Pontibacter akesuensis: one gene and its partner. The protein of the gene in region 1 interacts with the protein of each later gene in a pairwise test. Links are inferred from orthologs where the notes say so. Each region holds a gene or a part of one and is shown on either strand. Other genes may lie near its edges. The genes, in order: A0W33_RS06930 and A0W33_RS13275.

Evidence for each region.
Region 2: the proteins of A0W33_RS06930 (region 1) and A0W33_RS13275 interact in binary tests that used the Escherichia coli proteins (3 or more experiments, as listed by UniProt). The link is inferred for Pontibacter akesuensis from one-to-one orthologs.

Annotation. Positions count from the first base shown.
Region 1 is NZ_CP014766.1:1,642,316-1,653,943, reverse strand. What follows is about bases 3,396-6,365. They hold A0W33_RS06930 (methionine aminotransferase), read right to left. Parts: upstream 5,470-6,365; coding sequence 4,321-5,469; downstream 3,396-4,320. Other genes in these bases: A0W33_RS06920 (hypothetical protein), read right to left, coding at 6,319-6,365; A0W33_RS06925 (uracil-DNA glycosylase family protein), read right to left, coding at 5,529-6,107; A0W33_RS06935 (amidohydrolase), read right to left, coding at 3,449-4,225. In the rest of the region: A0W33_RS06950 (UDP-N-acetylmuramoyl-tripeptide--D-alanyl-D-alanine ligase), read right to left, coding at 1-9; A0W33_RS06945 (T9SS type A sorting domain-containing protein), read left to right, coding at 183-2,429; A0W33_RS06940 (hypothetical protein), read left to right, coding at 2,429-2,812; more of A0W33_RS06920, read right to left, coding at 6,366-6,765; A0W33_RS06915 (hypothetical protein), read right to left, coding at 6,951-7,775; A0W33_RS06910 (response regulator), read right to left, coding at 7,938-8,345; A0W33_RS06905 (PAS domain-containing protein), read right to left, coding at 8,366-11,419; A0W33_RS06900 (PAS domain-containing protein), read right to left, coding at 11,499-11,628. UniProt on the Escherichia coli protein: Shows aminotransferase activity with methionine and histidine as substrates, and to a lesser extent also with phenylalanine.
Region 2 is NZ_CP014766.1:3,118,970-3,130,504, forward strand. Bases 4,530-7,406 are described here. They hold A0W33_RS13275 (cytochrome c oxidase subunit I), read left to right. Parts: upstream 4,530-4,993; coding sequence 4,994-6,820; downstream 6,821-7,406. Other genes in these bases: A0W33_RS13270 (cytochrome c oxidase subunit II), read left to right, coding at 4,530-4,973; A0W33_RS13280 (COX15/CtaA family protein), read left to right, coding at 6,830-7,406. In the rest of the region: nrfD (NrfD/PsrC family molybdoenzyme membrane anchor subunit), read left to right, coding at 1-1,375; A0W33_RS13255 (DUF3341 domain-containing protein), read left to right, coding at 1,368-1,892; A0W33_RS13260 (c-type cytochrome), read left to right, coding at 1,892-2,575; A0W33_RS13265 (quinol:cytochrome C oxidoreductase), read left to right, coding at 2,601-3,881; more of A0W33_RS13270, read left to right, coding at 3,906-4,529; more of A0W33_RS13280, read left to right, coding at 7,407-7,906; cyoE (heme o synthase), read left to right, coding at 7,951-8,802; A0W33_RS13290 (cytochrome c oxidase subunit 3), read left to right, coding at 8,812-9,396; A0W33_RS13295 (cytochrome c oxidase subunit 3), read left to right, coding at 9,420-10,166; A0W33_RS13300 (cytochrome C oxidase subunit IV family protein), read left to right, coding at 10,248-10,592; A0W33_RS13305 (SCO family protein), read left to right, coding at 10,648-11,265; A0W33_RS13310 (DUF420 domain-containing protein), read left to right, coding at 11,243-11,535. UniProt on the Escherichia coli protein: Cytochrome bo(3) ubiquinol oxidase is the terminal enzyme in the aerobic respiratory chain of E.coli that predominates when cells are grown at high aeration.

The DNA of each region.
Region 1 (11,628 bases):
ATTCTGCATAAAATGCGTTAATTTAGCTTGTCCGTATGCATTTGCTGTGCCCCCTTCGTTATCAGAAACAGCAGGCGCAACAGGTGGCAATATACGCGCTATAACGCAAAAACGACAGCGCTCCCACGTGTCGGACACTTAAAATAAGGCTGTGCTAAACCAGAGAATAACCCCAGTACCCTATGAAACTTACTTTTACACTGCTATTCATACTTGTTGCAACCTTTTCCGGAAGTGCCCAGGCGCAGGAGCCGCTGCGCTTTAAGCTAAGCCAGAACATACCGGTTAGCACCCCCTCCGGGCAGCTGTCGGACCCCTGGAGCGGCGGGCTTAACACCCCGCAGTTCTCCTCTATCGACCTGAACAAAGACGGGCAGCAGGACCTGTTTATTTTCGATAGGCAGCTGCGCAAGGTGTATACCTGGCTGGCCGTGCAGCAGAACGGGAAGTGGGGCTACCAGTATGCGCCAGCTTACGAGGCCTTCTTCCCCGAAGACCTGAATTACTGGGTGCTGCTGCGCGACTACAACTGCGATGGGCTGCAGGATATTTTCACCAGTTCGCCGCTCGGCATCCGCGTGTTCCGCCAGGAGCAGGCGGCGCAGGGGCAGCTACAGTTTACCCTGACCACCGACGGCCTGCGCTACAATGCTCGTGACATAAACATGCAGATGGGCAGTGCCGATGTGCCTGCCATTTCAGATGTTGACGGCGACGGTGACCTGGACGTGCTGCTGACGGAGTTCTCGCAGGGGAATTACCTGGAGCTGTACCGCAACGTGCAGGTTGAGCAGGGGCTGGACTGCGGCACGCTGTCTTTTGTGCAGCAGTCAGACTGGTGGGGCGGCATTACCGAATGCAATGGCTGCAGCAACTTCAAGTATGGCGAATACTGCGACACGCGCGAAGGGGAAAGTATAGCCAAGCCTACGCACTCCGGCCACGAGGGCTCTTCTATCCTGCTGCTCGATCAGGATGCCGATGGCGACCAGGACCTGGTGCTGGGTGGGATGCAGTGTAACGACCTGGTGCTGATGGAAAATGTGGGAACCGCCTCCGACGCGCTTATGACAGGCTATGATGCCCGGTTTCCGGCCATCAAACCGGCAAATTTCAACCTCTACCCCGCTGCTTTTTATGAGGATGTGACTTTCGATGGCGTGCCTGATCTGCTGGTGGCGCCACAGGTAGACCATGATACCTGGAACATGGATTTCCAGCATTCAGTGTGGCTCTACCGCAACCAGGGTGCGAAAAACAATCCTGATTTCACATTTACGCAGGAGGATTTTTTGCAGGCGCAGATGATAGATGTAGGTGAGGGAGCCTATCCTGCCTTTGCCGATCTTGACGGCGACGGCGACCTGGATATGCTGGTGGGCAATCAGGGCGTTTTCCGCAGCAATACATACGGCGGTGCCATCAGCCATTACAGGAACACCGGTACGGCCACCGCGCCAGCCTTTGAACTGGTGACGCACGATTACCTGGCGCTGCACAGCAAGCAGGCCTTCCACATCAAGCCCGCCTTCACTGACATAAATGGCGACGGTGCCACAGACCTCATCCTAACGTTCAAAGGACTGCAGCAGGGCTCCACCCGCATCATGCTGCTGCAGAACCTCGCCAAGAGCGGCCAGCCTGCGGCCTACGATCTGGCTTACCTGCAGGTGCTGCTGCGTGTGGCCGACGGCGACAGCCCGGCCTTCGCCGACCTGGATGAAGACGGTGACCAGGATATACTGCTTGGTAAAGGCGGGGGCGGTCTGGCGTTTTACCGGAACACAGGGTCGGTTACATCACCCGTTTATACTTTGGAGAATAATACCAGCTTCCAAGGCTTGGAAGATGCTGTGTCGCGGCGCAGTTTGTCCCCCGCGATGTATGATATCGATGGCAATGGCACGCTGGATCTGCTGACGGTGGACGAAAGCGGGGAGATGCGCATTTTCCGAAACATCAAAGAAAGTATGAACGGCACTTTCACCGCCGAAGCAGAGGTGTTGGAGAATGAATTGACGCAGCAGTCGCAACCTACACGACTGGGGCGTGGCCTAAGTATAGCGGTGGCTCCTTTGGGTGGAGAGAATAAACCTTATGCCATACTTGGTACGCAGGGCGGCGGTTTATACTTGCTGCAGCAAACGGCGGGCCACCAGGCAGCCCCTGAGGCGGGAGAAGAACTGGTGCTGACCATTTACCCAAACCCACACGACCGCAGTCAGAATAGCGGTCCACTGCGCGTTGGAGCCTCAGAGCCGGTGCAACTGGAGATGTTTGACATGGTAGGCAAACTGGTCTACCGAAGCCAGGGTACGTATAGCCGCACGCACAGCCCCATGCTACAGCAACTGCAGGCGGGCATGTACGTTGTTCGTGCTGTTTCTGAAAGCGGCAAGCAGAAATCCCGGAAAATCATTTTGTACTGATGCAGGCTTTCCTGTACCTGAACCTTACAACGGAAAAAGCTTACGCGCAGCCCCTCGTAGACCAAGTGCGGCAGACATTCCCCGAGCTAGCCATACTTGACCTGGACGCGCAATCGGATGAGCTTTTGCAGCACTACGCCCTGCGCCTGCTTCGGGAGTCGGAACGAGCTGTGGTAAGTATAAAAGCCGATGAAACGACGGTAGATCTAACGGGTGCGATGCCGCTGCTGGAGGAGCTGTTTCAGGGAGGAACACAGCGGCTGGTCCTGTTGCTGGGGCAGCACGCCCGCCTGCAACGCATCTTCGCCGCCCGCCCGCATGTGGTGTTTCAGGTAGTGGAGGAGGGGGAGGTAGTGGAGGAGGTAAAAGGCTATTTTGAATAGTTGATACCCTCGCTGGCCCTTGGCTGGCGCAAGCCTTTAGATTTGTGTCCTATAATGATGTTGAGTTTGTAACTCGACTGGCTTGTAAAAACCATACTTGCTTGGCATCGGCAATACTTGCAGTGGCTATAGTTGATTAGCCACTGCTTTCGCATCTCCAACCGAGCTATCCTTACTAGCTGCCGCTCATCCTACAGCTCCCAAATACCAACTGTTGCACATCTTACTTTGGAGCGCTCACGGCCGCGGGGCCCCGTCCTTGGGCATCGCGCTGTGCAATTGAAGCTGCCACCGCTACGCTGCAGGCTGCCCTTGCGGGCACCGCATCAATTACAAGGCGCTCAACCCAAGGACTGGAAGCGGTTCAGATAGCCACTGCTGAAGGAGCTGGGACAGAGCTCCCTCCCCTGTTTTTAGGGGAGGGCTGGGGAGGGGTAAAGCGGACAGGTCGCGACCTGCCCGCGGAATACCGCCGGCTACATTGCCTATACTTTAGTATAAGCAATGTTGTAAATTCCCCTCTTCGGAGGGGCAGGGGTGGGTTCATCTAAATAGCCAAAACAGCAGCGCCTATACTTCGGCAAAACCAGCAACAGAATCCCCCCGCCCCTTGGGGAGAGGGTTGGGGTGAGGGGCTCACCCGTTCAAGCTAAACGCATCTGCATCCAGATGTGCCGGAAAAACCTCTCTGAAATCCTCCAGCTCTTTTTTACTTAACGTTAAGGTGTGAATTCCTTCTACCTCGGCCGTCTCCAGCAGGTGAAAACCTTTGGGATGGATGATGGCTGAGTCCCCGGCGTAGGGATGGTTGTTGCCATCGGTGCCTACGCGGTTCACACCGATCACGTAGGACAGATTCTCGATGGCGCGTGCCTGTAAGAGAGTACGCCAGGCCTGGTTGCGCACCTTCGGCCAATTGGCCACGTACAGCAGCAGATCATACCCGTTGTTCACATTTCGGCTCCACACCGGGAAGCGTAGATCGTAGCACACCAGCGGACAGATTTTCCAGCCGTTCAGCTCCACCAGCAGCCGCTCCCTGCCCGGCGCATAGGTATGGTGTTCCTTTGCCATCCGGAACAAGTGCTTTTTGTTGTAGGTCGCGTAGGTGCCATCCGGGCGCACCCAGTACAGGCGGTTGAAATACTGCTTCCCCTCCCGCACCATTACACTTCCAGTAACCACCGCCGCATGTTTTTTCGCCTCCTGTTGCATCCACGCCAGCGTTGTGCTGTCGGCTTCCTCCGCAAGACCCTCGGGCTGCATGCTGAAGCCGGTGGTGAACATTTCAGGCAGCACGATCAGGTCTGTTTTAGGAGCGGCTTCGGCCAGTTTGGTGGTGAACATTTGCCGGTTTGCGTCAGCGTCCTGCCAGTGCAGTTCAGTTTGTACAATGGTTACGCGTAAGTTCATAGCTCTGGAAATTCTGAATAAGGAATGATGAATTATAAGTGATTTCTAAGCTGGCTGCTTCAAGCAGTTATTACATAGCTAATAGCAACGGCTAGCTATACTTGCGCCAACCTCTCCCCGGCTGCCCGCAGAGTTTCCTCGCTCTTGGCAAAGCAGAGGCGCAGGAATTTATTGTCGGTTTTATCGTGGTAGAAGGCAGAAACAGGTATAGCGGCTACACCTGTATCGGTGGTCAATCGCCTAGCGAAATCCTGGTCAAATTCCGATGTGATGGCATCATACTTCACCAACTGGAAATAGGTGCCTGCCGATGGGGTAAATTCAAAGCGGGTGTTCCTGAGTTGGGCTGCAAAAAAATCACGCTTGGTCTGGTAGAAGTCCTGCAGCTCCAAGTAATGCGACGCCTCATCCATAAAATCGGCAATGGCCAGTTGCAGCGGCGTGGGTGAGCAGAAGGTGATAAACTGGTGCATCTTGCGAAGCTCGCTCGTAAGTAATGCGGGCGCCACGGCATAGCCTATTTTCCAGCCGGTGGTGTGATAGGTTTTCCCGAAAGAGGAAACCACAAAGCTGCGCTCCCTGAGCTGCGGGTGCTGCAGTACACTGTAATGCTGCTGCCCGTCAAACACCATGTGCTCATACACCTCATCACTCAATACCAGTATGTCGGTGCCGTCCAGCAGGTTTGCCAGCGTGTCCATATCCTGCTTCGTTATCACGGCACCGGTTGGGTTGTGCGGCGTGTTGATGATGATCAGGCGCGTGCGGGAAGAGATGCGGCGTTTCACCTGGTCCCAATCCACCGAAAAGTCGGGCAGGGCCAGCGGGACATAGATAGGCGAACCACCATTAAGCCGGATAACAGGCGCGTAGCTGTCGTAGCAGGGTTCCAGCAGTATAACCTCGTCATTTGGTTTCACCACGGCCGTAATGGCGGCATTCAAGGCCTCTGTGGCACCACTGGTTACCGTTACCTCTGTGTCAGCGTCGGGGCGGTAGCCGTATAGCCTCTCCGTTTTCTGACTGATCTTCTGGCGCAGCTGCGGCATACCGGCCATGGGCGCATACTGGTTAAAGCCTTCGTGCATATACTTGCTCACCAACTGCATGAGCGGCTCCGGGCAGTTGAAATCCGGGAAGCCCTGAGACAAATTAATGGCCTTGTGCTCGTTTGCCAGCGAGGTCATCACGGTGAAAATACTGGTACCGATATCGGGCAGCTTGCTGTTGGGGTAGTTGATCATTTCAGTTGAAGTGGCTTAAGGCGTTTAGCTAGCAACGGAAAACGAATATAGCTGTTTTTCTAAAGTATTTGCTGTACCAGCTGCCGGACATAAGGCACCGCATCCGCTTCAAACCAAGGGTGGCGGCGGAGCCAGAACTGGTTCAGGGGCGAGGGGTGCGGCATAGGCATGTACTGCGGCAGGTACTGGTGCCAATTGGTCACGGTTTCGGTCAGCGTGGCTTTTGCCTGATTTCCCAGAAAGTAATCCTGCGCATACTTGCCGATGAGCAGGGTGAGTTGGATGTTGGGTAACTGCGCAAGCAGCCGCTGGTGCCAGTGCTGCGTACACTCACGGCGGGGCGGCAGGTCGCCGCTTTTGCCCTTGCCGGGGTAGCAGAAGCCGATGGGTATGATGGCCACTTTGCTGGCATCGTAAAAGACTTCCGGCTCCAGGCCTAGCCAGTGCCGCAGGCGTTTGCCGCTCTGGTCGTTCCAGGGAATGCCGCTGGCGTGCACTTTGGTGCCGGGTGCCTGCCCCACAATCAGCAGTCTGGCGCTGGGGCTGGCTGCCAGCACCGGGCGCGGCCCCAGTGGCAAGTGCTCTTCGCACAAGCGGCAGGCGCGCACCTGCTCCAGTAAACTCTCCAATGCCTCCATCTATGCAAAATTACAAAGTATAGCCGGAAGTATAGTGCTGCTAAAAACATAACTGGTCGCTATGAGGCCACGCAGCAGGAGCAGTGGCTGTAAAGCTGGGGTTGAAGCCAATGCATTTGTGAGAATTGGGTGTAACGTATAACCGGCCGGAAAAAACGAAAGCCGGAATAGCCGGCTTTTATTAGAAATGCATACCTGCAAGCGGTATGGTTTAGTCTTCATAGTCTTGCCAGAAGCCATCGTAGTGGCGCGGTGGACGTTGGCGCGGGTGTGGCATGGTTGGGTCTTCTGCCCAGCGGTCTTCCACGCGCTGGTTGCTTGGGTCGAAGTGTACGTCGCGTTGGCGCCACAGCGGTTGCTTGTGGTGGTGCGGGCGATACTGGTTGCGGTGCTGCGGCTCATTCGGACGCCACTCCTCGTGGTGATATTTGCCTTCGCGCTCAAAGCGGCCTATATCGCGTGGCTGCCAGTCGTTCTGCTGGTGCAGGTTCAGTGGCGTGGTGGGCTCTCCCCAGCGGCTGCCTGAGTCGTTGAAATTATCATCCCGGTGCTGTTGGCGATTGTGGTGCTGCTGGTGCTCGCGGCGATGGCGCTGCTGCTCCCGGTGGTCCCGGTGCCGTGGGTCATGGTCGTGCTGTTCGTGCTGCTCGTGCTGCATAGTGTGTTCTTTAAATGGTTCTTGTATCTCCTGACAGGCGCTGGTATGTTAGGTGTACGCTGTGATTATCAAGAGGTTGATCCCTAAGATAGTCAGAAAAGCAAAAAAAAGCAAAGCCGGCCAGGAGCCAACTTTGCTTTTTGTAAGTAATACTAGTCTTTGTACGGCTTGTAAAACAGAATGATTTAGCGACGATAACGCTGGTTTCTGTTTATGTTATCATATTGATTGTCATGGCCGGAGTCGCTCTCGTCGGCCCAGCGCGGTCCGCCCTCCAAGCCTCTGTCGAAGTTGCGGTTGCGGTACGACTCGTAATCTCTCCGGTTGCTGTCGTTGTTGTACGATGCATTGCGGTTGCGGGAATGGTAGTCTCTGTCATCAGAATGCCAGATGTCGTTCCAGGTATCCTTCACCCGGTCCATAAAGCCCCGCTCGTCGTGCTGCTGGCGGTTGCCGTAGCGACGGTTGTCGTCGTCATCATCGTGCGTGTAGCGGTTTTCCCTGTACCAGTTGTGCGAGCCACTGCCATAGCGGGAGTCATCCTCCTTGTAGCGGCTTCCGGTAAAGGGGCCTTCGCGCCAAGGCTCATTTTCGTATTCACTGTTTTTTCTCTCCAGCGCACCGCCGGGAGTATGCGGCCTGCGCATGCTGTGGCTTTGGTCGTGCTGGTATTGGCTGTTGCCGCGGTCGCCGTGGTTTATGTAGGCGCGCTCGTTGCGATAGGCGCTGTCGGAGCGGCTGCCATAATGGTCGCTCAGGTGCGCGTTCTGGCCCTGGTTGTAGGAGCTGTTGCTGGCGCCGCCTCTGTTGTAGTTGTCGTTATCACGGTCCTGTGCGCCACGTGGGCTGGGGCCGGTATGGAAAAAGTTGCCCTCGCTCCAGCGCCGGTCATGGTCGTTGGCATAGCCGCCGCGGCTGTTGCTGTTTCGGTTGTGCTGCTGATCCTTTTGGTAAAGGCTGCGGCCTATGTCATGGTTCTCACTGTTGGAGTTTATTTCGTTGTTTGCCATAGCTTGTTTTAATTTTGGTGTCAATACAATTTAGATTCCACCGAAGGGTGGGCTTATATTTACGGCATTGCCATGGCTATAGTTAACAAGCGGTGCCGGCGGCAAAGAAAAAGGCACCTCTACGTGTAGAGGTGCCGCAGGCACAGATGGGGAAGCTGTATGCTAAAAATACGTGTTTGCGATCTCGCGCACATCCGCCTCGGTCAGGGGCTTGGAGTAATGCTGGCGCACATCGGGGAACTGCTTCAGCTTTTCAAGGTCGTAAAAGCTGGCCGAGGACGTAAGCATGAGCAGCACGGTCTTGTCTTTCTGCTCTTTCGGATAGTTCTGGTATTCCTCCAGAAACTCAAAACCATCCATTACCGACATTTTGATATCCACTAAAATAAGGTCCGGGTAGGGGTAGTCTTCGTTGCCGCCAAACGCGTGGCGGAGGTAGTTCAATGCTTCCTCACCGTTCGTCACCACCCGAATATCAGAGGCCAATTCCAGGCGCGTGAGCAGGCGATGATTCAGGTAATTCGTCGTTTCGTCGTCGTCGATCAGCAATATGGTGTTCAGGGACTTCATAGTTTACTCCAGTTATTGGCTTATGCTTTTTTACGTTTAAAGTACAGGTAAAAGGTAGTTCCCTTGTCCAGTTCACTTTCAATATGGATGTACCCCCCGTGGTTTGTCAGCAGCCTGTTTACAATGTATAAACCCAGCCCGGACCCCTCTACGTGGTTGTGGAAGCGCTTAAACATCTGGAACAGCTTGCTCTGTTGCTTGTTCAGGTCCAGCCCAAGGCCATTATCCTGTACCTGCAGTTCGATGTAGTTGTTGCGCACCAGCGAGCGCAGTTTGATTTCAGGGGCACGGTCGTGGGCGCGGTATTTCAACGCGTTTGTAATCAGGTTGTAGACCATGCTCTTCAGGCTGGCGCGTGTAAAGGGCACGGTGGGGGCCTCCGAAAAATCAAACTGTATGCTGGCGCCGCTGTGTCTGATGATTTCCTGCACGCTTACCAGCACGTCTTCGCATACTTCCTGCAGGTTTAGCTCCTCCAGGTTGCGCTCTTTTGTCTTCTGCACACGCACCACTTCGCCCAGGTCGTGTATGGTGGCATGCAGCTGCTTAAACGACTTGTTGAACAGCTCGATCATGTGTGGGGCATCGGCATCCTTGAACTCGGCGCTTTGGATGAGTTCCTCAAAAATACCCACCATATTCACAATCGGCAGCTTCAGGTCGTGCGATGCCGTGTACACAAAGCTATCCAAATCCTGGTTAATGCGCTCCAGTTCCAGGTTTTTCTCCACCAGTTCTTCTTCCGCCCGCTTGTGGTCTTCAATATCGGTGCAGGTGCCGAACCACTTTATGATGTTGCCCTGTTCGTCGCGCATGGGAACTCCCTGCCCTAAAAACCAGCGGTAGGTATCGTTGTTCCCGCTTCTGATGCGGTACTCGATTTCGAAAAAGTCGCCATGCTTCACCGAGAACCGCCAACGGTCCAGTGTGCGTTGCACATCATCCGGGTGCAGCACCTTGAGCCAGACGCCACGGCCCAAGCTATCTTTCTCGCTTAGGGAAGTATAATCGAACCAGCGTTTGTTCACGTAATCGGTTACGCCCTCGGGCGTTGCGGTCCACACCATCTGCGGAATAGACTCCGACAGGAACCGGAACTGCCGTTCTGATTCTTCTACCTGCTCCCGCAGCATTTTTTGGTCGTGGATGTCGGTGGCGGTTCCGAACCACTTCACAATCTGGCCGTCGGCGTTGCGCTGTGGCAGGGCCCGCGCCAGAAACCAGCGGTAATTTTCAGTATAGATATCGCGCAGGCGCAACTCGCGCTCATACTTCTCACCGGTTTTTATGGCACTTATCCAGTCGTCTATGGTAGCTTGCAGGTCATCGGGGTGCAGGGATGGGGCCCAGCCGAAACCGAGCGTCTCCTCTTCACTCATGCGGGTATAGTCATACCATTGCTGGTTAAAGAAATCGACATGTCCGTCAGGCTCGCCGCTCCACACAATGTGCGGGATAGACTCTGCCAAGAGCTTAAACTTGCTGTTGCTTTCCTCCAGGGCCAGCAACAGCTGCTTCTGCTCCTCAATGTCTGTGTGGGAGCCAACCCACATGGTTACCTGGCCCTCCGCGTTGCGGATCGGTACAGCGCGCACCAGGAACCACCGATAGACACCCTTGCTGGACCTGAACCTGTTTTCAAGCACCAGGTCCTGGCCTGTGCTGAGGGAGTTCAGCCACTGTTTGGTAGTCTCCTCCAGGTCTTCGGGGTGTATGAGCTTGCTCCAGCCCCAGTCCTGCATTATCTCAAAGGTGGAGCCGGTGTAGTCGTACCAGCGCTGGCTGTAGTAGTTGAGGTCGCCGTTGGGCAGGGCGGTCCAGGTCATGAGCGGGAGCGACTCCAGCAACTGCGTAGTATGCGACATGCTTTCTTGAAGCTGCTGCTGGGTGCGCTTTTGTATGGTGATGTCTATCATGGCGCCCACCATGCGCTGCGGCTCGCCCTGCTCGTCGCGCATCACAAAGCCCCGGTCCCGGACCAGTTTATAGGTGCCGTCGGCGCAGCGGAAGCTATATTCGCCTTCCCAACTGGTGCCGCCGCTGTTTATCACACTGTAAATGGATGCTTTCGTTGTTGCCAGGTCGTCCGGGTGAATGCGACTGGTCCAGGACACGACGGTGTCCTCAATGTCTTCCTCAGCGTACCCGAACAGGGTCTTGAAGCCCTCGTTCCACCAGATAGAATCGTCTTTCAGGTTCCAGTCCCAGATTACATCGTTGGTGGCCATGGCAATGCGCTGAAACCGCTGGTTCATGTCCAGTAGCTTCAGCTCATAGTCTTTCTGCCGGCCCACGTCCACCATCGTGCCTAGCAGGCGGACGGGCTTTTGCGTGGTGTCGTCATAAATAATATAGCCGTAGTCGATCAGGCTGGTGTAGGAGCCGTTAGCTTTGCGGTAGCGGTACTCGCCAACCCACAGCTTTTTCATGCTCCCTATTGCCGCCCTTATACTTTTCCGCACCCCCGGCAGATCCTCCGGATGCACGTGCTTGTCCCAGCTGTCCAGGGTAGCCTCCAAATCTTCGTCGCCGTAACCGAGAACATCTTTATATGTCTCACTCCAGGTCAGTTTATTTTCAAGCAGATTGGCCTCCCACACAATGCCACCGGCAGACTTGGCTACTACCCAGAGGCTGTTATGCGCCGCATTCACCTCCTGCTTCTTCATTACCTGAGCCGTGATGTCCTGCACTTCATGCACAATAAACTCCACCTCGCCTAAGCCATCAAGCACAGGCACGCTGCGCAAGGTCCAGTAGCGCTCCTCAAAGTTGCCATCGGGCGTTAAGATATCGTAGCGGATGGCATCGAGGGTGTGCGGGCTTTTCAGGGTTACCACCTGCTGCAGGGAATTACGGATCGCCTCCCTTGATTTCAGGTGTTCAATGTCAGGGTTCTCCGGAAAAGTGTCCAACAGGGAAGCGCCCACAATGTCCTTTACCAGCGTATGGGTTGCCTTTCTGTAATGCTCACTCACCTCCAGTATGATGGAGTCCGGAGACAGTACCAGGAAAGAGCCTGGCAGTGCCTTGAAAATATTTTTATAAGCTGGCTGAGCTAAGGTAGCAGGCATTCTTTTTTGTTTAGGGTAACTCTCTCCTGTGCAAATCGGGGCTAGTCAGAAGCAACCAACCTTACGGGTAAAACGGCAATCAGGACGATATCTTGTTCTGTAGCTCGGTTAGCTGCTTTTTCAGTTCGACCAGTTCTGTCACTTCTATGGCAGAAATTAACACGCCCTCCGCTTTGCCCTCGTCATCTAACAAAGGTTGGTATTTAAAG
Region 2 (11,535 bases), 1.5 Mb from region 1 along the record:
ATACCACGACATCACGGAAGATGTCTGCAGACAGGTAGAAGCCAAGCCCAACGCACGTTGGGCAGCGGCGCTGGCTGTTGCACTGGTAGGTTTGGCCATATTTATTTACTCTGTTTACCGTACACTTTTCTATGGTATCGGAGAATGGGGACTGAATAAGACTGTAGGTTGGGCATGGGACATCACAAACTTCGTGTGGTGGGTAGGTATCGGCCACGCCGGTACGCTGATCTCTGCCATTCTATTGCTGTTCCGTCAGAAGTGGAGAACTTCCATCAACCGTGCAGCCGAGGCGATGACTATCTTCGCCGTAATTTGCGCGGCGATGTTCCCGGTACTGCACATGGGCCGCCCCTGGCTGGCTTACTGGGTACTACCGCTGCCAAACACATTCGGTTCACTTTGGGTTAACTTCAACTCCCCACTTCTCTGGGACGTATTCGCGATTTCAACTTACTTCTCTGTATCTCTTGTTTTCTGGTACATCGGTCTGATTCCTGACTTTGCCACCATCCGCGACAGAGCAACCGGTCCGATAGCAAGAAGAGCTTATGCCGTACTTTCTATGAACTGGACAGGTTCTGCCAAAGCATGGTCGCGTTACGAGACAGTTTCGCTTATACTTGCAGGTGTGGCTACTCCACTGGTACTTTCAGTACACACTATTGTATCCATGGACTTTGCAACCTCGGTTATACCGGGCTGGCACACCACTATCTTCCCGCCATACTTTGTGGCTGGTGCGATCTTCTCTGGTTTCGCCATGGTATTGACACTGATGATCATCACGCGCAAGACCTTCAAACTGGAAGATTACATCACGCTGGAGCACGTGGAATCGATGAACAAGGTAATTATCCTGACTGGTTCTATCGTGGGTGTTGCTTATACTACAGAATTCTTCATTGCCTGGTACTCTCAGGTAGAGTATGAGCAGTATGCCTTCATTAACCGGGCTACGGGTCCTTACTGGTGGGCTTACTGGTCGATGATGACGTGTAACGTAATTACGCCACAGCTTTTCTGGTTCCGCAAAATCAGAAGAAGTTTAACAGCTACCTTCATCATCTCCATCTTCGTGAACATCGGTATGTGGTTTGAGCGATTTGTGATCATCGTGACTTCCCTGCACCGCGATTACCTTCCGTCTTCCTGGGCCATGTTCTACCCATCATGGGTTGACGTGGGCGTTTATGTGGGAACGATCGGATTGTTCTTTACACTCTTCCTGCTGTTTGCTAAGTTTTTCCCGGTTGTCAACATGGCAGAGGTGAAGGCTATCCTGAAGTCTTCGTCTGGTGTGGTGCACACACCGCACAACACTATGCACGGCACTGATAAGAATTTGAACACTAATACACATCACAATGAATAAGAAGTTTGTTCTAGGAATTTATGATGATGAAGATGTGCTGCTGACAGCCATCGAAAACATGCGCGCTGCCGGCACTAAGATATACGAAGTGTTCTCACCATATCCTGTTCACGGAATCGATGATGTATTAGGCATCAAGCGCTCGAGGCTGCCAATCGTAGCCTTCCTGGGTGGATTGACCGGTATGTCGTTTGCGCTCTGGATGCAGATCTGGATGCTGGGCTTTGACTGGCCAATGATCATTGGTGGTAAACCCCACATCGCGTTACCGTCTTTTATCCCGGTAACATTTGAGCTTACCGTTTTATTCGCTGCATTCAGCATGGTAATCACCTTCTTCATTGTCACCAACATTCGGCCTTCGCTGCGCGTGAACGTGTTCGATAAGCGCTCAACTGATGATAAGTTTGTGATGGCCATTGAAGTGAAAGAAGGAGTAACAGATATGTCAGCCCTTAACAACCTGCTGCGCTCTACCGGGGCCATTGAGGTTAATGAGAAGGAGGTAGTAAAATAATGAAAAGATACAAGACACTAGGTTTAAAAGCCTCTGCTCTATTTTTCTCATCTGCAGTGCTGTTTGCCTGCGGCGACAAAAGTAATCCAGGGTATGAGTATGCCCCAGACATGTACCATTCCGTTCCACTGGATCCTTACTCTCAGATAAAAGAAAACAAGTTCAACCCGGCCGGCATGAACATGCGTGAGCCAGCAAAGGGTACCGTGCCTCGTGGCATGCAAGGTTATAACCTGTACCTTTCTGTGGACACAGCAGAGGTTGCAGGCGTGGAACTGGCAAACCCGCTGAAGAGAACCGAATTGAACCTGGCAGAAGGCCAAGTGCTTTATAGCCGTTTCTGCGCACCTTGCCACGGAGAACAGGGCGATGGACAGGGATTGGTAGGCATTAAATTCAAAGGCGTTCCTTCTTATACAGCCGGACGAGTAGCAGAACTTCCTGCTGGCCATATTTACCACGTGATTACATACGGTAGAGGCCGCATGATGCCACACGGCTCACAGGTGAACCCGACAGAACGTTGGAAGATTGTGATGTACGTGCAGCAATTGCAGAAAGGCGAAGTAGGCGCTGCAGTGGAGGAAGAAGTGGAAGAGGAAGCAGGTGGTGAGACAATCACTGATAACCCGGTAACGGGTACACCAGAAGACACTCCAACAAGAGAAACTCCTAAAAACTAAGTCTAAGGCAAAATTTATAAGGATAATGACAGAAGAAAGACTCATCATTTCCAGAAAAACGAATAACAAGTTTTTCTTAATGATAGCTATAGGTGTAGTTTTACTTATAGTAGGCATCATTTTATCAGCCTTAGGCGGAGGAGCGGAGCACCACGAGGCTGCTGCAGGACATGGCGACGCTGCTGCGGCGGCGGCTCACGAACCTGTTTCCTGGACAAAACGCTTGTTCATGAACCTTTGGCTTAACAACGTATACTTTACAGGCATCGCCTTGATAGGCGTGTTCTTCGTGACGTTCCAGTATGTGGCCTACGCCGGCTGGTCCGTTTTAATTAAGCGCATACCCGAAGCACTGGGTTATTTCCTTCCGGTTGGTGGTATCCTGATGCTGATTACGTTCCTTTTTGGCAACCACGATATTTTCCATTGGACACACGAATACCTGTACGATATAAACGACCCGCGTTATGACCCCATCATAGCTGGTAAATCAGGCTACCTGAACTTCTGGTTCTTCCTGATCAGAATGATCGTATACTTCGCCCTGTGGATTTTCTTCTTTAACTGGCTACGTAAGAACTCCATTGATGAGGATCTTCACGGTGGAACAAGCTATTACCACAAGAGCATCCGTATTTCGGCCATGTTCCTAGTAGTTTTCGGTATTACTTCTTCTACATCAGCATGGGACTGGGTACTGTCGATTGACACGCACTGGTTCTCCACGATGTTTGGCTGGTATGTGTTTGCGAGTTGGTTTATTGCCGGTCTTGCTGCCATCACACTAACCGTAATCATCCTGAAGCAGAACGGCTATCTAAGACTGGTAAACTCAAACCACCTGCACGATTTAGGAAAGTTTGTTTTCGCATTCTCCATCTTCTGGACCTACATCTGGTTCTCGCAGTTTTTGCTTTACTGGTATGCAAACATTCCAGAGGAAGTTATCTACTACATCGAGAGATTAGGGGGTAATAACGGCCATTACACATGGATCTTTTTTACTAACCTGATTATAAACTTTGCCTTCCCTTTCCTTGTTCTAATGACAAGAGATGCAAAGCGCCAGATGATTATGCTGAAGATTGTGACAATTGCCATCCTGATCGGCCATTGGTTAGACTTTTACCTGATGATGATGCCAGGAACGCTTCGTACGGAAGCAGGATTTGGTCTGATAGAACTGGGCACAGCACTGGCTTTCCTGGGACTCTTCCTGTTCATATTCGCAAGAGGTTTATCAAAGGCTTCTCTGGTACCGGTAAACCATCCGTTCCTCGAGGAGAGTGTTCACCATCATGTTTAGAGATTATACTAAAAGCGTTATATAATGATTTCGATCGCCATAGGTTTATCCGTCGTTTTATTATTTGTTATCCTTTTCCTGCTTTTCAGGATTGGTACGCTCGCCTCCATCTTCAGGGGGTCTACAGAGCGGGCTGTGGGTACAACAAAAACTAGTAATCGCGTTAACGGCACGCTAATGATTCTTTTCCTGGTGTTGGGTGGAGCTGGATTTATCTGGTCTTTCATCGCCTACTGGGATGAAATGAACCCGCCACTGGCATCTGTACACGGTGAGTGGACGGACAGCTTGTTCTGGACGACGATGATTATCATCGGTGTTGTGTTTGTGATCACGCAAATCCTGCTGTTCTGGTACTCTTACCAGTACCAGCACAAGGATGATAAAAGAGCTTACTACTACCCGCACAACAACAAACTGGAGATTATCTGGACAATGATTCCTGCGGTTGTGATGGCCTTACTTGTATTTGGTGGCTGGAAAACCTGGACCAACATCACCAGTGCCTCTCCTGAGGAGTCCATTGTGGTGGAAGTAATGGGCAAGCAGTTTAACTGGATGGTGCGCTACCCGGGTGCTGATGGTGAGCTTGGCGTAGCCAAAACACCTCTTATCACAGCTGTGAACGAATTCGGTATCGATTTCTCTGATCCTAATGCCCAGGACGACTTCATGCCACGTGAGATCCACGTGCCCAAAGGAAAGCCGGTGTTGCTGAAGATCAGAGCACGGGATGTAATCCACAGCGTGTACATGCCACATTTCCGTCTGAAGATGGATGCTGTTCCGGGAATGCCTACTAAGTTCTGGTTTGTACCTACCAAGACAACTTACGAGATGCGTAACGAGACAGGCAATCCTGAATTCAACTATGAGCTTGCCTGTGCCGAAGTTTGTGGCCGTGGTCACTTTGCGATGCGCTTTGTGGTGGTGGTAGACGAGCCCGAGGAATATGAGGCGTGGCTAGCCGAGCAAGTATCGTTTGCAGAGCAAAATCCCGATGTAGTGGCTGGCTTCTCTAAGAAAGCCCCTGCACAGTTAGTAGCCGAGTCTGCTGCTGCGGATAAGGCTGAAGTAAAAACTGAGTTGTAGCTTTTAAATTACAATTGTCTATGTCTAGTACAGATATTACCATCAACCATGATGTGCATCCTGCCCACGACGAGCATGAGCATCATCACGAGCAAAATTTTTTAGAGAAGTACATCTTTAGCCAGGACCACAAGACGATTGCAAAGCAATTCCTGATCATGGGTATTGCCTGGGCATTCTTAGGTGGATTCCTTTCCATCCTGTTCCGCCTGCAGTTGGGCTGGCCAGAGGCAACTTTCACTTTCCTGGAGCCAATCCTGGGTGGTTGGGTTGAAAACGGAAAGCTGAACCCGGAGTTTTACCTGGCGCTGGTAACCATGCACGGAACCATCATGGTATTCTTCGTGCTTACGGCTGGTCTGAGCGGTACTTTCAGTAACTTCCTCATTCCACTTCAGTTGGGAGCACGCGACATGGCCTCTGGTTTCATGAACATGCTTTCTTTCTGGATCTTCTTCCTGTCAAGCATCATCCTGTTCTCTTCCTTATTTGTGGAAACAGGGCCTGCAGCAGGTGGCTGGACGGTGTATCCGCCGCTAAGCGCCCTGCCTGAAGCCATACAAGGTTCTCAGGACGGTATGACGCTTTGGCTGATTGCAATGGCCCTGTTTATTGTGTCTCAGTTGTTGGGTGGTGTAAACTATATCACAACTGTAATCAACCTTAGAACAAAAGGTATGTCGATGACGAAGATGCCGCTTACTATCTGGGCGTTCTTCTTCACAGCTATACTTGGTCTGCTTGCTTTCCCTGTGTTGTTCTCTGCCGCTTTGCTTCTGATCTTTGACCGTAGCTTCGGTACTAGCTTCTTCCTGTCTGACATTTACATCGCCGGACAGGCACTTTCTAACACAGGTGGTAGCCCAATTCTGTTCCAGCACTTGTTCTGGTTCCTGGGTCACCCGGAAGTATACATCGTTATCATGCCGGCATTCGGTATTGTATCAGAAGTAATCACAACAAACTCTCGCAAGCCGATCTTCGGTTACAGAGCGATGATTGGCTCCCTGTTCGGTATCTCGGTTCTTTCCTTCGTAGTATGGGCGCACCACATGTTCGTATCGGGTATGAACCCGTTCCTGGGATCAGTGTTCATGTTCCTGACGCTGATCATTGCGGTACCATCTGCGGTAAAAGTATTTAACTGGTTGGCTACTCTGTGGCGCGGTAACATCCGTTTTACATCTGCCATGATGTTTGCGGTTGGTTTTGTGTCACTCTTTATCTCTGGTGGTTTAACAGGTATCATACTTGGTAACTCCGCATTGGATATTCAGTTGCACGATACCTACTTCGTAGTGGCGCACTTCCACCTGGTAATGGGTGCGGCGGCGTTCTTTGGTATGTTTGCCGGAGTTTACCACTGGTTCCCTAAGATGTTTGGCCGCATGATGGATGAGAAGTTAGGCTTCGTTCACTTCTGGCTAACCTTTATCTCGGTATACCTGGTGTTTATGCCAATGCACTACATCGGTATCGCTGGTTTCCCTAGAAGATACTACAACTGGACAGGATTCGAGGTATTCAGTGGCTTTACGGATATGAACACGTTCATCAGTATTTCCGCCATACTTGGTTTCACGGCACAGTTCATCTTCCTGTTCAACTTTGTGTACAGCATTGTTCGCGGTCGCAGAGCAACAGCAAACCCTTGGCATTCTAACACGCTGGAGTGGACAACCCCGGTAAATCCTGGACACGGCAACTGGCCTGGAGCACTTCCGGTAGTTCACCGTTGGCCATACGATTATAGCAAGCCAGGTTCCGTAGAAGATTATATACCTCAAACAGTGCCTTTCTCTGAAACGCAGTCGTCGAACATGCCGCACGAGAGGGACTTTGAATAAGACGCATTGATGTCTACAAAATCTTTTAAGAACAAAAGATTTAGAAATATTGGAGTACTTACAGTCTTGGCTGTATACTTTCTGATATTAGTCGGAGGAATCGTACGAAGCACCGGTTCAGGAATGGGATGCCCAGACTGGCCTAAATGCTTCGGCAGTTGGGTTCCTCCGACTGATGTCAGTCAATTACCAGAAGATTACCTGGAGGTTTACAAGCAGAAGCGAATAGAGAAAAACGAGAAGTTGGCTGCTTACCTGGACAAACTAGGTTTTGAAGAAGTATCCGCTGCCATATTCTCGCATCCGAACCAGTACATTGAAACAGAGTTCAATGTCACAAAGACCTGGATTGAATACATAAACAGGTTGGTTGGTGCGTTAATAGGAATTTTCATCTTTCTGAAGGTTCTCTATTCCATCCCTTACCTAAGAACCGATAAAACAGTATTTTTTCTGTCACTGGCCAGTTTTGTTATGGTTGGTTTTCAAGGTTGGTTAGGCTCTATTGTGGTATCTACCAATTTGTTGCCGGTAGTTGTAACGATACACATGGCCTTGGCCTTAGTTTTAGTAGCCATGTTGCAGTACGTGGTTGCCAGAGCTTATAAAGAGGATATCGCTGAGAACGTTGACTACTCCTCTAAGGTAAATGCACTACTTTGGGTATTGGCCATTATTACTTTTGGGCAGATTCTGGTAGGAACACAGGTGCGGGAAGAAGTGGACCTTGTTTCGTTTATGATGAACGGTGCAGGCCGGGAGACGTGGGTTGATCAGTTGGGAAATTACTTCTACTTCCATCGTTCCTTTTCCATAGTAGTTTTGGCGCTGCATGTATACATCGCCTACCACTTGTACAAAATCATGAGCAGGCAGATAACGCTGCTTACGCACCTGATGCTGGTGCTGCTTGGTGCCGAGATTGTGATCGGTATTATTATGGCCTATTTTGCCATACCACCGGTATTACAGCCTCTGCACCTGACATTCGGGTCGCTTTTGTTCGGCGTGCAGTTTCAGCTAATTATCGTTTACCATTATGCCTCTAAAAGGGCATTTAAACCGCAGGCAGTTGTTCATAACTAATGTATTCACAAAAGTCAGACATACTACTGCAGCCATACGCTATGATGCATAAAGCAGCAGCATATTTCCAGTTACTGAAGTTCAGGCTAAGCTTAACTGTTGCTTTTTCTAGTGCCATTGGTTTTATACTTGGTTATCCCAATAGTAAGTGGTATGATATTGCGCTGGTGATGCTGGGGGGCATGTTGGTAACAGGATCCGCGAACATCATCAACCAGATCATAGAGAAGGACCTGGATAAGCTGATGAAGCGCACTGCCAAACGACCTTTGCCAACCGGGCAGGTAAGCGTACTGGAGGCCGTGGTGTTCTGTGTGCTGCTGGGTGTATCGGGGGCTGCTTTGCTTGCTTTATACTTTAACCCACTTGCGGCAGCGCTTTCTTTGCTTTCCCTTGTCCTGTACGGTTTCATCTATACGCCACTCAAGCAAATTAACCCGATCTGCGTTTTTGTTGGCGCAATCCCAGGGGCAATGCCTCCACTAATCGGGTGGGTGGCCGCTACCGGTTCCATCGATATACAGGCAATCATTTTATTCGGGATACAGTTTTTCTGGCAGTTCCCGCACTTTTGGGCCATTGCCTGGGTGCTGGATGATGACTATAAGAAAGCTGGTTTTAAGATGCTGCCAATGGCTGGTGGTAAAAACCTGAAAACAGCTATTCAGATTATGAGCTATACGCTTGTGCTGATACCGCTAAGCCTGCTGCCGTTGCAGTTTGGTATGACGGGAACAACATCAGCCATGATTGCGGTGATATGTGGTGTGCTGTTTCTGGCGCAGACGTTTTACCTGATGCGCACCTGCTCTAAAAAAGCGGCGATGAGCATCATGTTTGGATCTTTCCTGTATCTGCCCATTGTGCAGATAGCCTTTGTGTTAGATAAAATTTAAATTTCAGCTATGGCTAATGTTCCTATAGATAACCATAACAACTCTGGTGGGGTGCACCCACTAAAGTTTTCGCTGTGGTTGATTATTATAAGTATAATCATGATGTTTGCAGCTTTTACCAGCGCATACATCGTAAGGCGGGAGGAGGGAAACTGGTTAGAGTACGACCTGCCTTCTATTCTGCTGATCAACACCATCATTATCATTTTAAGCTCTGTTACGATGCAGCTGGCACATAACGCGGCAAGAAATGATAACATGAAGATGCTGAAGCTGATGCTGCTGCTGACGATCGGTTTGGGCATCGCTTTTCTGATCGGGCAGCTCAATGGATGGTCAGAACTGGTGGATAACAAAGTGTTCTTTGGCGGATCAGGAGCCAACCCTTCCGGCTCGTTTCTGTATGTACTTACAGGCGTGCACGGGTTTCACCTGGTAACCGGGCTTATCTTTGTGCTGATCGTGTTTTTCAGCAGCCTGAATTATAAAATCCATTCGAAGAACATGCTGCGGATACATTTGTGTACCGTTTACTGGCACTTTTTAGGTGGACTTTGGCTATATTTGTACATCTTCTTAAGAATAAATCACTAAACACGTTTTTCATTTAATAAACTATGTCTACTTCAACTCCGCTGGAAGTGCCTAACGCAGGTACATGGGATGGTGGCAATGAGCCATTGAAAGCGAGCTATGGTAAACTCATGATGTGGTTTTTCCTGCTATCAGATGCGTTTACTTTTGGGGCTCTTCTAACCGTTTATGGATTATCACGCCATAACCATATGCCTTATACCGGTGAGCCGGATGCATTTGTGTTTTCCACGCAGTGGTGGCCGATTCCTGAAAAAGTATACAATGCCTTCCCAGGTTTTCATGGAGTAGACCTGCCATTGGCGTTTGTGGCCTTAATGACCATGATCCTCATTCTTTCCTCCGTAACCATGGTACTTGCCGTCGAGGCCGGCCACCGCATGGACAAGAACGATGTGCAGAAGTGGTTACTTTGGACTATCCTTTTCGGGTCTATCTTCCTGGGTTGCCAGGCATGGGAGTGGGCTCACTTTATAACAGGTACTGAGGAGGGTATGGTATTGGCTGATGGTTCACGCATATTCGGGGCTAACATGACCTATAACCAGTACGGGCCTCCGCTGTTTGCAAACTTGTTCTTCTTTATTACAGGTTTCCACGGCACGCACGTTTTCTCTGGGGTAGTGCTGTTGATACTCATCTTCTTCAATACCGTGTTTGGCGTGTATGAGAAGCGAGGCCATTATGAGATGGTTGAGAAAGTAGGCCTTTACTGGCACTTTGTAGACCTGGTGTGGGTATTCGTATTCACGTTCTTCTACCTGATCTAATTTAGAGGCATAACAAAAGCCATTCCGCCTAAGTATAAAATACTAGCGGCGTGAACGCGAAAAAAAAGACATTCCTATATTATGGCACACCATACTACCGATAGCGACCTTCACCACCAGGGTGAAATACCAAAGGCTCAGACCAAAGCCATCTGGAAAACATTTGGCATACTTGTAGGCTTAACAGCGCTGGAGTTCGTGTTTGCGTTCTTCATGGAAGCTGGCACAGCCCGTAACGCCATCTTTATTATACTTACCCTGTTCAAGGCGTTTTACATTGTGGCGGAGTTCATGCACTTAAAGCATGAGACAAAGGGCCTGATCTGGTCCATCATTATCCCGCTTGCATTGCTGATATGGCTCATGGTAGCACTTCTTTCGGAAGGCAGCTATTACTTTGAATCCATAACGAACTACTTCAACTAAGTACATCTTATAAATGAAACCTTTAAAGGCACTAGTGTTAGGTCTCCTACTGCTAGTGCCTATTCTTATTTTTATCTTTATCAGTGTGTTTGGTGTTCACCATTTTTCACTGAAAACCTACTATCCCAAGCTCGATGAGCGGGGAGAGGTGGTGTACAATGCCGCCGGCGATACCGTTTTTCAGACGGTTCCTTATTTTGATTTCGTGTCGCAGCAGGGAGACAGCCTTAGCCAGACAGACCTGGACAGCACGATCTACGTCATCAGTTTCTTTGAGCCTTCCTGTCCGAATCCGTGCCAGGACCTGCTCTCTAAGCTGAAGCGGGTACACGATGCTTACGAAAACATCCCACAAGTAAAGTTTGTTTCTATCAGTGTAAGCCAACAGCAGGATAGTCTGCAACTGTTGCAACAGCTAAGCAACAGATTTGAGGCGCAGCCGGAGCGATGGTACTTCCTGACGGGTAGCCCGGCTGAAAGAGCGGATTTCCGTGAGGCTGTAACAATAGGCATGAGCGGTGATTCTACAGTTGCAGACAGTGGGGCAAGAATCATACTGGTGGATAAGCAAAAGCAGGTCCGCGGCATTTACGATGGTACAGGGAATAAGGAAATTGATCGCTTAAAATTAGAAATAAACGTTTTGCTGGATGACTACAGTAAGAGAAAATAGCGCAACGAACAGTAACGACAAGAAATTTCTGACGCTTATCGCCATCTTGTCGGTAGCCATACCCGTAGTGGTGGCGGTGCTTTTTTTTATGCCGAAAGCCAATAACCCGGGAGTAGATGTTTCTTATTTGCCAACCCTTCATGCCATACTCAACTCGCTCACTGCGGTGGCACTCGTTATCGGGTACTACAATGTGAAGCGTGGAAACGTGATGGTGCACCGCGGAGCCATGCTGGCGGCATTTAGTTTGTCGGCCATCTTCCTGGTTTC